Regions from separate parts of the Azoarcus sp. CIB genome, predicted to be linked through region 1. Evidence: predicted binding sites of a transcription regulator. Region 1 holds the regulator's gene; each other region holds the start of a gene.

What was found. Region 1 encodes FNR, which switches genes on or off when oxygen is low (the NO sensors DNR and NnrR bind a similar motif). Its sites were predicted from a motif close to TTGANCTAGNTCAA; they were not measured.
Region 2: the regulator FNR is predicted to act here: its motif matches at 1,740-1,753, upstream of AzCIB_RS04945 (thiamine pyrophosphate-dependent enzyme).
Region 3: the regulator FNR is predicted to act here: its motif matches at 1,623-1,636, upstream of ubiU (ubiquinone anaerobic biosynthesis protein UbiU).

The regions. Positions count from the first base shown of each region.
Region 1 is NZ_CP011072.1:3,465,840-3,469,113, forward strand. It holds gene AzCIB_RS15390 (sulfite exporter TauE/SafE family protein) at 1-77, opposite strand, end outside; gene hemN (oxygen-independent coproporphyrinogen III oxidase) at 209-1,600, opposite strand; gene fnr (fumarate/nitrate reduction transcriptional regulator Fnr) at 1,734-2,474, shown strand; gene AzCIB_RS15405 (hemerythrin domain-containing protein) at 2,519-3,049, opposite strand; gene AzCIB_RS15410 (SirB2 family protein) at 3,046-3,274, opposite strand, start outside.
Region 2 is NZ_CP011072.1:1,108,273-1,111,546, reverse strand. It holds gene AzCIB_RS04945 (thiamine pyrophosphate-dependent enzyme) at 1-1,673, opposite strand, end outside; gene AzCIB_RS04940 (methyl-accepting chemotaxis protein) at 1,785-3,274, opposite strand, start outside.
Region 3 is NZ_CP011072.1:470,650-473,923, reverse strand. It holds gene AzCIB_RS23600 (PDDEXK-like family protein) at 1-5, opposite strand, end outside; gene AzCIB_RS24035 (SIR2 family NAD-dependent protein deacylase) at 103-282, shown strand; gene AzCIB_RS24030 (hypothetical protein) at 274-411, opposite strand; gene AzCIB_RS01965 (ABC transporter substrate-binding protein) at 732-1,553, shown strand; gene ubiU (ubiquinone anaerobic biosynthesis protein UbiU) at 1,693-2,706, shown strand; gene AzCIB_RS01955 (U32 family peptidase) at 2,715-3,274, shown strand, end outside.

The sequences.
Region 1 (3,274 bases):
CCGCCGCACATGCTGACGCAGTGCGTGCCTCCCAGAAGGCCGATCAGGAAGGCTGCGATGTAACCGGTTTCAGGCATGGCGATAGTCGGCAAGACGGGAGAAGCCCGGGGGCGCGACGCAAAAAAACAAAGCGGGCGCCCGAGGACGCCCGCACTGTATCACCTTCTCCCGGCCCGTACAGCCCGCGGCCGCTGGCGGCCGGAGCGGCTCAGATGACCTTCGAATAGCGCGCGCGCTCGCGGTCGGAGCGCAGGTAGCGGTCGAACACCATCGCGATGCCGCGCACCAGCAGCCGCCCCGCGGGCAGCACGCTGATCCACTTGTCGCTGACCTTCAGCAGGCCGGCCTCTTCCATCGCCTTGAGATCCTCGAGTTCGTCGGCGAAGTATTCGTCGAACTTGATCAGGTGCGCGATCTCTATCGAGTCGATCGACAGTTCGAAGTGGCACATCAGGGCCTGGATGATCGACCGGCGCAGCAGATCGTCGGCAGTAAGCTCGATGCCGCGCAGCACGGGCAGCTCGTCGCGATCGAGGGCGTCGTAGTACTCGTCGAGCGTCTTCACGTTCTGTGCGTACACCGGGCCGATCTTGCCGATCGCCGAGACCCCGAACGCCATCAGGTCGCACTCGGCCTGCGTTGAATAGCCTTGGAAATTCCGGTGCAGACGCCCTTGGCGCTGGGCGATCGTCAGCTCGTCGTCCGGCTTCGCGAAGTGGTCCATGCCGATATAGACGTAGCCCGCCTCGGTCAGGCGGCGGATCGCCAACTGCAGGATCTGCAGCTTGGTGTCCGACGTCGGCATGTCGTTGATCGCGATGCGACGCTGCGGCTTGAACAGGCCCGGCAGGTGCGCGTAGCTGTACAGGGAGATGCGATCGGGCGACAGCTCCAGCACCTGTTCGAGCGTCCGATTGAAGCTGATGATGTTCTGGCGCGGCAGGCCGTAGATCAGGTCCATGCTGATCGACTTGAAGCCGGTGGCACGAGCTGCGTCGATCACGAGCTTGGTCTCGTCGTAGCTCTGGATGCGGTTGACCGCCTCCTGCACCTCTTCGTTGAAGTCCTGTACACCGACGCTCATGCGGTTGAAGCCGAGGTCGGCAAGCAGCTTCACGGTGTCGAAATCAACCTTGCGCGGATCGACCTCGATCGAGTACTCGCCGTTCGGCACGAGCGTGAAGCGCTTACGCACCGAATCCATGAGCTCGCGCAGCTCGTCGTGCGACAGGAAGGTCGGCGTGCCGCCGCCGAGGTGCAGCTGCGTCACCTGATGGCTCCCACCCAGTGCGGCAGCCTGCATCTCGATTTCCTTGTCGAGATATTTCAGGTACTTGGCGGAGCGCGCATGATCCTTGGTGATGATCTTGTTGCAGGCGCAGTAGTAGCAGATCGTGTTACAGAACGGGATGTGGAAGTATAATGAGAGCGGCTTACTCACGCCCCCGACGCCGCGTTGCGCCAGCCAGTCCCGCAATGCACGGGCATCGAACGCTTCGACGAAGCGATCGGCCGTGGGGTAGGACGTGTAGCGAGGCCCGTTGATGTCGAACCGACGAATCAACTGCTGGTCGAAAACAAGATCTTTCTGACTGGTCATGGTTGTATCGCTTGAGTGCATTCCGTACGATCTCAAAAAGCCGCAGTTTCGTGGTTGACGTGGATCAACGGTCCATTCCGCCGGGCGCCTGCCACTTCTCGGTCGACGTAGAAGGAACAATATTATCGTGCAAATGAAGGCGACGGTGCCGATTACAGTGGCGAGTCTGAAGGTCGCATGCTCCCAGTGCAACCTGGTCGAGTTGTGCCTGCCGTTCGGGATGTCGGAATCGGAAATCGACCGCCTCGACGAACTCGTCGGCGCGCGTCGCAAGATCAAGCGGCAGCAGAATCTGTATCGCGCGGGCGATCCCTTCGAAGCGATCTACGCGATCCGCGCCGGCTCGTTCAAGACCGACGTGCTGCTCGAGGACGGTCGCGAACAGGTCACCGGCTTCCAGATGACCGGCGAAATGCTGGGCCTCGACGGCATCAGCACCGAAACCCATTCGTGCAACGCGATCGCGTTGGAGGACAGCGAAGTCTGCGTGATCGCGTACAGCAAGCTCGAAGAGCTGTCGCGGGTGGTCGAGGGGCTGCAACTGCAGTTCCACAAGGTGATGAGCCGCGAAATCGTGCGTGACCATGGCGTGATGACCCTCCTCGGCTCCATGCGCGCAGAAGAGCGCCTGGCGGCCTTCCTGCTCAACATGTCCCAGCGATTCACGGCGCGCGGCTTCTCTCCGGCGGAGTTCCACCTCCGCATGACCCGCGAGGAGATCGGTTCCTATCTGGGCCTGAAGCTTGAAACGGTGTCTCGCGCCTTTTCGAAGTTCCAGGACGACGGCCTGATCGCGGTGCAGCAGAAGCACATCCGCATCCTGGACATCATCGGCCTGAAGCGGCTGATCCAGCACCCGTCGCCACGCCCCTGAGGGGGGATTTCCCCCTTCGTACGGCCGATCGCCCACGTCGTGGGCTATTGACGCCGCCGCGCGGTCATCGTTCCCGACAGGGCGGCAATATCCTCCTCGGAAAGCAGACCGCGAGCGATCGGCAGCAGATCGCCCTCCTCGCGCTGGATGTGCCGACGGTAGGCGTCGGCAAACGCCTCGACATCTGCAGGCGACAGATCGGCGTTTTCGCCGCCGGCGATGCGCTCGAGCCGTGCCCGCATCCGCGCCCAGCCGGCAAAGAGCTTCTGGTGATCGGCCAGGATCCAGTCGATGAGCGTGCCGAGTTCGGTACGCCGGGCGTCATCGGCACGCGCCCGCAGGACGGGAAAGAGATCGTCCTCTTCGTCCTGATGGTGCTTCACGGCAGCGATGTCGAAGTAGCGCATCACGTTGACTGCCGCCTGCTGCGCCTGCTTGTCCGGGCCATGCTCGGGCAGCCAGGCGGCGAGCCGCGCGAGGGTTGCAAGTTGCGCCTGCAGGCGCTCGTGGCAGGCTTCGAGCATCTCTAGAGGCGTCTCGAAACCCGGGGACGAAGGGATCAGCGAATCGGTCATCGGAACACTCCGGCAAACGCGATGAATCCTGCCGGGTTCTTGCTCAGAGCCACCGACACGATCCATGAAAAGGTTAGCAGGGCCGCGAGCAGCGCCAGCACTCGGACGCGCATGGTGCGCCCCCAGCGCAGCGCGGTCGCGCCGAGAAGAATATAGACGACAAGCGCGACGACCTTTGCGGTGACCCACGGCGCAACGAAGGGGTACTGGCCGCTCATGGTCGCA
Region 2 (3,274 bases), 2.4 Mb from region 1:
ACTTCGACGCAGTTGCCGCAGCCGGTGCAGCGGTCCTCCTCGACAGTGTAGGACTTGGCCGGCTGGTAGTGGTCGATCAGCACGCAGGGGCGGTTGGTGATGATGACCGAGGGCTCCTCGATCTTCGTTTCTTCGCGCAACGCCTTAAACAGCACGGGCAGTTCGTAGGGGTCGAGGACGTGGATGCGCTCCTTCTTCACGCCCAGCGCCTCGCACAGCTTGGCGAAATCGACGCGCGTGGTTTCCTCGCCGTGGATGTCGCGCCCGGTGCCGGGGTTGTCCTGGCCGCCGGTCATGCCGACGGCGCGATTGTCGAGCAGCAGCACGGTGACGTTGCCGCGGTTCCAGGTGATGTCGAGCAGGCCCTGCATGCCCATGTGCATGAAGGTGGAGTCGCCGATCACGGCGACGATCTTCTTGTTCTCGTCCGCCTTGCCGCGCCCCTTATCCATGCCCAGCGCGGTGCCCATCGACGCCCCCATCGAGATGCAGGTGTCGAGCGCGTTCCACGGGTGGCCGGCGCCCAGCGTGTAGCAGCCGATGTCGCCGGAGATGATGACGTTGCGCATCTGCGACAGCGTGTAATACACGCCCAGGTGCGGGCAGGCGACGCACATCGTCGGCGGGCGCGGAAAGACCTGCTGCGCCGGGACATGCTCCGGCTCGGGCACGACCTCGCCGCGCAGGCGCCTGACTGCGGGCTCCAGCACGTCGGGCGCGAGTTCGCCGATGCGCGGCAGCACGTCCTTGCCGTGGCAGGCGATGCCGGCGGCCTTCATCTCGGTTTCGAGCAGGGGCTCGGTTTCCTCGACGACCAGTACAGTATCGACCGTGGCGGCGAAGCGCCGCAGGCTTTCGAGCGGCGGCGGACAGGAGAGGCCGAGCTTGAACACCGGGGCGTCGGGGAAGGCCTCGCGCACGTGCATGAAGGTGGGCCCGGAGGTGACGAAGCCGATGCGGCGGTCGCTTCCGTCGACCTGGAAGTTGAGCGGGGTGACTTCCGCCTGCGCGCGCGCTGCGGCCTCGCGTTCGAACATGGTGGGCAGGCGTGGCTTGGCGTTGCCGGGCACCATGACCCAGTGGCGCGGATCCTTGACGAAGCCCTTGGGCTCGACCTCGATGCGCTCGCCGGTGTGCACCACGCCCTTCACATGGCAGATGCGCGTCGTCAGGCGCAGGATCACCGGGCTCTTCAGGCGCTCGGACAGGTCGAAGGCGGCGAGCGTCATCGCGTAGGCCTCCTGCGAGTCGGACGGTTCGAGCACCGGCACGTGCGCGAAGCGCCCCCAGTAACGCGAATCCTGCTCGTTCTGCGACGAGGACATGCCGACGTCGTCGGCGACTGCGATCACGAGTCCGCCTTCGGTGCCGGTGACCGTCATCGTCATCAGCGCATCGGAGGCGACGTTGAGGCCCACGTGCTTCATCGCGCAGAACGCGCGCGCACCGACCATCGAGGCGCCGAGGGCCACTTCCATCGAGACCTTCTCGTTAATCGACCATTCGGTGTGCAGGCCGGAATAGCGCGACAGGATTTCGAGGATCTCGGTCGACGGGGTGCCCGGATAGGCAGCGGCGACGCGGGTGCCCGCTTCCCAGACGGCACGCGCGACCGCGTCGTTGCCGGAGAGGAACATGCGGGCAGCCGCGGGAACGGTCTGAGTGACAGGCATGGGATGACCCTGGATGAGGTGAATCGGAGAGAGAGCAAAGTTTACCGATCGGTCAACTTTGCTCTATTGACCAGGATCAAACGGGGCAAAATGCCCCGTACTGAAAGGGATTCAGTCCACGCGAAAGCCTGCGGTGAGGGATTCGAGCGCCTCGGCGCTGTGCCTGAGCTTCTCGGTCGATTCGGTGCTGCTGCGGATTTCGCTGCTGCTGCGCTCGGCCATCTGCGCGACTTCCTGCATGTTGGTGGCGACGCTGTTGCTGGCTGCGGTGAGTTCCTTCATCGACGAGACGACGTCTTCGAGGCGACCCAGCGTGTCGCGCGCGCCCTCGCGGATTTCGCGCAGCGCATCGGCCGCCTGCTGGGAGCGGCGTGCGCCGGAGTCGACCTTGGGCACGATCTGCTCGATGCTCGCCACCGCGCTTTCGGTCTCGGCCTTCACGGACTGGATCACCTGCGAGATCTGCGCCGTGGCTGCCCCGGTGCGCTCCGCCAGCTTGCGCACTTCATCGGCGACGACGGCGAAGCCGCGGCCCTGCTCGCCCGCGCGGGCGGCCTCGATCGCGGCATTGAGCGCGAGCAGGTTGGTCTGGTCGGAGATTTCGCGGATCACGTTGGCGATCTCGCCGATCTCGCCCGAGCGGTCACGCAGCACCTGGATCTGCTTGGCCGCGCCGCTGACCGTCTCCGAGATCTGGGCAATGCCCTCCGAGGCGTCACGGGCGAGGTCCTCGCCGCGTTGCGCGACCTCCGCGGTGCGCTGCGAATTGCCGCGCGCCTCGTCGGTGTTCTCGGACACATGGGCGATGCTCACGGCCATCTGCTCGATAGCGGCGGCGGTGCTGCCGGCGACTTCGGTCTGGTGCAGCGCCGAGTCGTGGATCGCCTGCCCGGCATCGGCGGCCTGACGCACGGCGTCGGTGACGTCGTGAGCATTGTCGCGCACACGCCGGATGACCTCGGCCAGCCGCGACTGCATCTGGTCCATCGCGTAGGTGATGCTGCGCGAATCGCCCTCCTTCACCTTGACGTGCGAAGTCAGGTCCCGCTCTGCGATCCGCACGGCGACGCGCTGCAGGTCCGACGGCTCGCCACCGAGCTGACGCAGGATGCCGCGACCGATGCGCCACGACACCAGGATCAGCAGTAGTACGGCAATGCCGGCGAAAATCAGGGTCTGCATCGTCTGACGCCAGAAGACCCGGTCCATGTCGTTCACGTAGACGCCGGTCCCGAGGATCCAGCCCCAGGGGGCGAACGCCTTGACGTAGGAAATCTTCGGCTGCGGCTCGCTCTCGCCCGGCTTGGGCCAGAGATAGTCGACGAAACCCGCGCCGTCCTGGCGCACGACTTTGACAAACTCGACGAACAGGCGCTTGCCCTTGGGGTCGGCGGTTTCGGTCATGTCCCGCCCGTCGAGCTCCGGCTTGATCGGATGCATCAGGGTGCGCGGGTGCATGTCGGTGATGAAGAAGTATTCGCCCTCGCCGTGGCGCAGCCCCTTGATCGTGGCCTTCGCTGCGGCCTGCGCGTCCTCGCGGCTCATTTCACCCGCGGCTTCGCGCTTGTGAAAGTACTCGAGCGTCCCGTGCACGGACTCGA
Region 3 (3,274 bases), 2.3 Mb from region 1:
GCCATCCTCGAATTGTCTATATGCGTGAACAAATTTTGCTCCAAGAGCATATCTCAAACTCATGAATCACTGGAGCAATGGCTGGGTCCGGTTGAAAGTTCGGTGATCATCGAACTCGGCGCGGGCACAGCGATTCCGACGGTACGCGGCTTTGGCGAACGCGCCAATGGCACGCTGATTCGCATCAACCCCACCGAACCTCAGATTGGAAAGCCAAGCGCCATCAGTTTACGGCTCGGCGCATTGGAAGGGATTCGACTGTTGGCGGATCGATTACGGTGACGCATGCCGGGCGATCGAGCCCTGCACACGGATCGCGTCGAGCATCGCCGTCAGCGGATTGCTCAGCTGCAGGGGGCCGCCCGGCTGCGCATCCTCGCAGCCGGCGACGAAACGGTAATCAAGTGTCACGCCCATGCATCGAGCTTAACCGAAAATCCCCGCCCCCCTGGCTGCGGCGCTGCGCGTGCCCGTGCGCGCCGACAGCGCCTGCACAAAAAGCAACATGCATTTCTGCCGGACCGGCCTATGCCGCGCCAGACGGATCACACGATTCCCCGATCCGCGACCGCTGCCGCACCCGACGTGGCGACGAACCCACCTATGCACGACCATGCATAAGTCGCCGAATCACACACCACGCCATCCGCACCCGCCCGCGCACGTTTTGATACAAGGATTCCTGCACCCGCGCGCGAGGCGCGATCGATAAAGAACCACGGAGACCCTTCATGGCAAGTCTGTTCCGCCCCCTGCTGCTCGCCTGCGCCTGCCTGCTCGGCATCGCCGGCGCCCATGCCGAAGACAAGTTCATCACCGTCGCCTCGACGACCTCGACCGAACAGTCCGGCCTCTTCGGCCACATCCTGCCGCGCTTCGAGCAGCAATCCGGCGTCAAGGTGCGCGTCGTCGCGCTCGGCACCGGGCAGGCGCTGGACACGGCGCGCCGCGGCGACGCCGACGTGGTGTTCGTGCACGACCGCGCCGCCGAGGAGAAATTCGTCGCCGACGGCTTCGGCGTCGAGCGCAAGGACGTGATGTACAACGACTTCATCCTCGTCGGCGCGAAGGCGGATCCGGCCACGGTCACCGGCGGGCGCGACATCGTCGAGGCGCTGAAGAAGGTCGCGGCCGCGAAGGCGCCCTTCGTGTCGCGCGGCGACAAGAGCGGCACCCACGCGGCCGAGCTGCGGCTGTGGAAGCTCGCCGCCATCGACCTCGAACAGGCGAAGGGCCCGTGGTACCGCGACTCCGGTTCCGGCATGGGCCCCGCGCTCAACATGGCCGCCTCGCTCGGCGCCTACATCCTCGCCGACCGCGGCACCTGGCTGTCGTTCAAGAACCGCCAGGACCTCGTGATCGCCGTCGAAGGCGACAAGCGCCTGTTCAACCAGTACGGCGTGATCCTCGTGAATCCCGCGAAGCACACGCACGTGAAGCGCGAGCTCGGTCAGCAGTTCATCGACTGGATCGTCTCGCCCACCGGACAGAAGGCCATTGCCGAGTACACGATCGGCGGCGAGCAGCTCTTCTTCCCCAACGCCGCGCAGTGACGGCGACACGCCGCGGGCACGCGCACCGGCCGTGCCCGCGGCGATTTGTGCCGCCGACGGGCACGCCCCTTGATTCGCGTCAACGCGGGCCGGACGCCGCGGCACTATGGTTGCGGAGCTTTTTTCCCCAACCCCCGCCATGACCTCCAATACGAAAATCGAACTCGTCTGCCCGGCAGGTAGCCTGCCGGCGCTAAAGACGGCCGTCGACCATGGAGCCGACTGCGTCTACCTCGGCTTCAAGGACGCGACCAACGCCCGCAACTTCACCGGCCTGAACTTCGACGCCAAGGCGATGACCGAAGGCGTGCGCTACGCCCACGACCGCAAGCGCAAGGTGCTGGTTGCCCTCAACACCTACCCGCAGGCCGGCAACTGGTCCGGCTGGACCGCCGCGGTAGACCGCGCCGCCGATCTCGGCATCGACGCGATCATCGTCGCCGACCCCGGCCTGATGGCCTACGCGCAGAAGAAGCATCCGCAGCTGCGCCTGCATCTGTCCGTGCAGGGCTCGGCGACCACCTACGAGGCGATCAACTTCTACGCCGAGCGCTTCGGCATCCAGCGCGCCGTGCTGCCGCGCGTACTGTCGCTGCCGCAGGTGCAGCACGTCATCGCCAACACCCAGGTCGAGATCGAAGTGTTCGGTTTCGGCGGCCTGTGCGTGATGGTCGAAGGCCGCTGCGCGCTGTCCGCCTACGCGACCGGCGAATCGCCCAACTGCAACGGCGCCTGCTCGCCGGGCAAGCACGTGCGCTGGGAACAGACGCCGAAGGGCATGGAAACCCGCCTCAACGGCATCCTCATCGACCGCTTCGACGACGGCGAGCGCGCCGGCTACCCGACGCTGTGCAAGGGCCGCTTCGACGTGAACGGCGAGACCTACTACGCGATCGAGGAGCCGACCAGCCTCAACACGCTGGAACTGCTGCCCGACCTCGCCCGTGCCGGCGTGCGCGCGATCAAGATCGAAGGCCGCCAGCGCAGCCCCGCCTACGTCGCGCAGGTCACGCGCGTGTGGCGCGAGGCGATCGATCGCGTGATGCGCGACGCCGACAGCTTCGCCGTGCAGCCGGCGTGGATCGCCGAACTCGACAAGGTCTCCGAAGGCCGCAGCCATACGCTCGGCGCGTACTACCGGCCGTGGAAGTGAACACCACCATGAAAATCGCACTGGGTCCCCTGCTCTACTACTGGTCGCGCCAGGAAACGCTCGACTTCTACGCGCAGATCGCGCAAAGCCCCGCCGATATCGTATATCTCGGCGAAACGGTGTGCTCGCGCCGCCACGAACTGCGCGCCGACGACTGGCTCGAAGTCGCCGCGATGCTCAAGGCTGCCGGCAAGGAAGCTGTGCTGTCCTCGCAGTCGCTGATCGAGTCCGAATCCGACCTCAAGGCCCTGCGCCGCATCGTCGCGCAGGACGAATTCCGCGTCGAAGCCAACGACATGTCCGCGGTGCAATTGCTGTCGAAAGCCGGACGCCGCGACTGGATCGCCGGGCCGACGCTCAACATCTTCAACCCGCAGACGCTGTCGATGCTGGCCGAAGCGGGGGCGACGCGCTGGATGGTGCCGCCCGAGATGTCGGGCGCGGTGCTCGCCGAACTCCTCGCCTCCGGCGCCCCCGCGATCGAGACCGAAGTGCTCGCCTGGGGCCGCCTGCCGCTCGCGCACTCGGCGCGCTGCTTCACCGCGCGCCACTTCAACCTGCAGAAGGA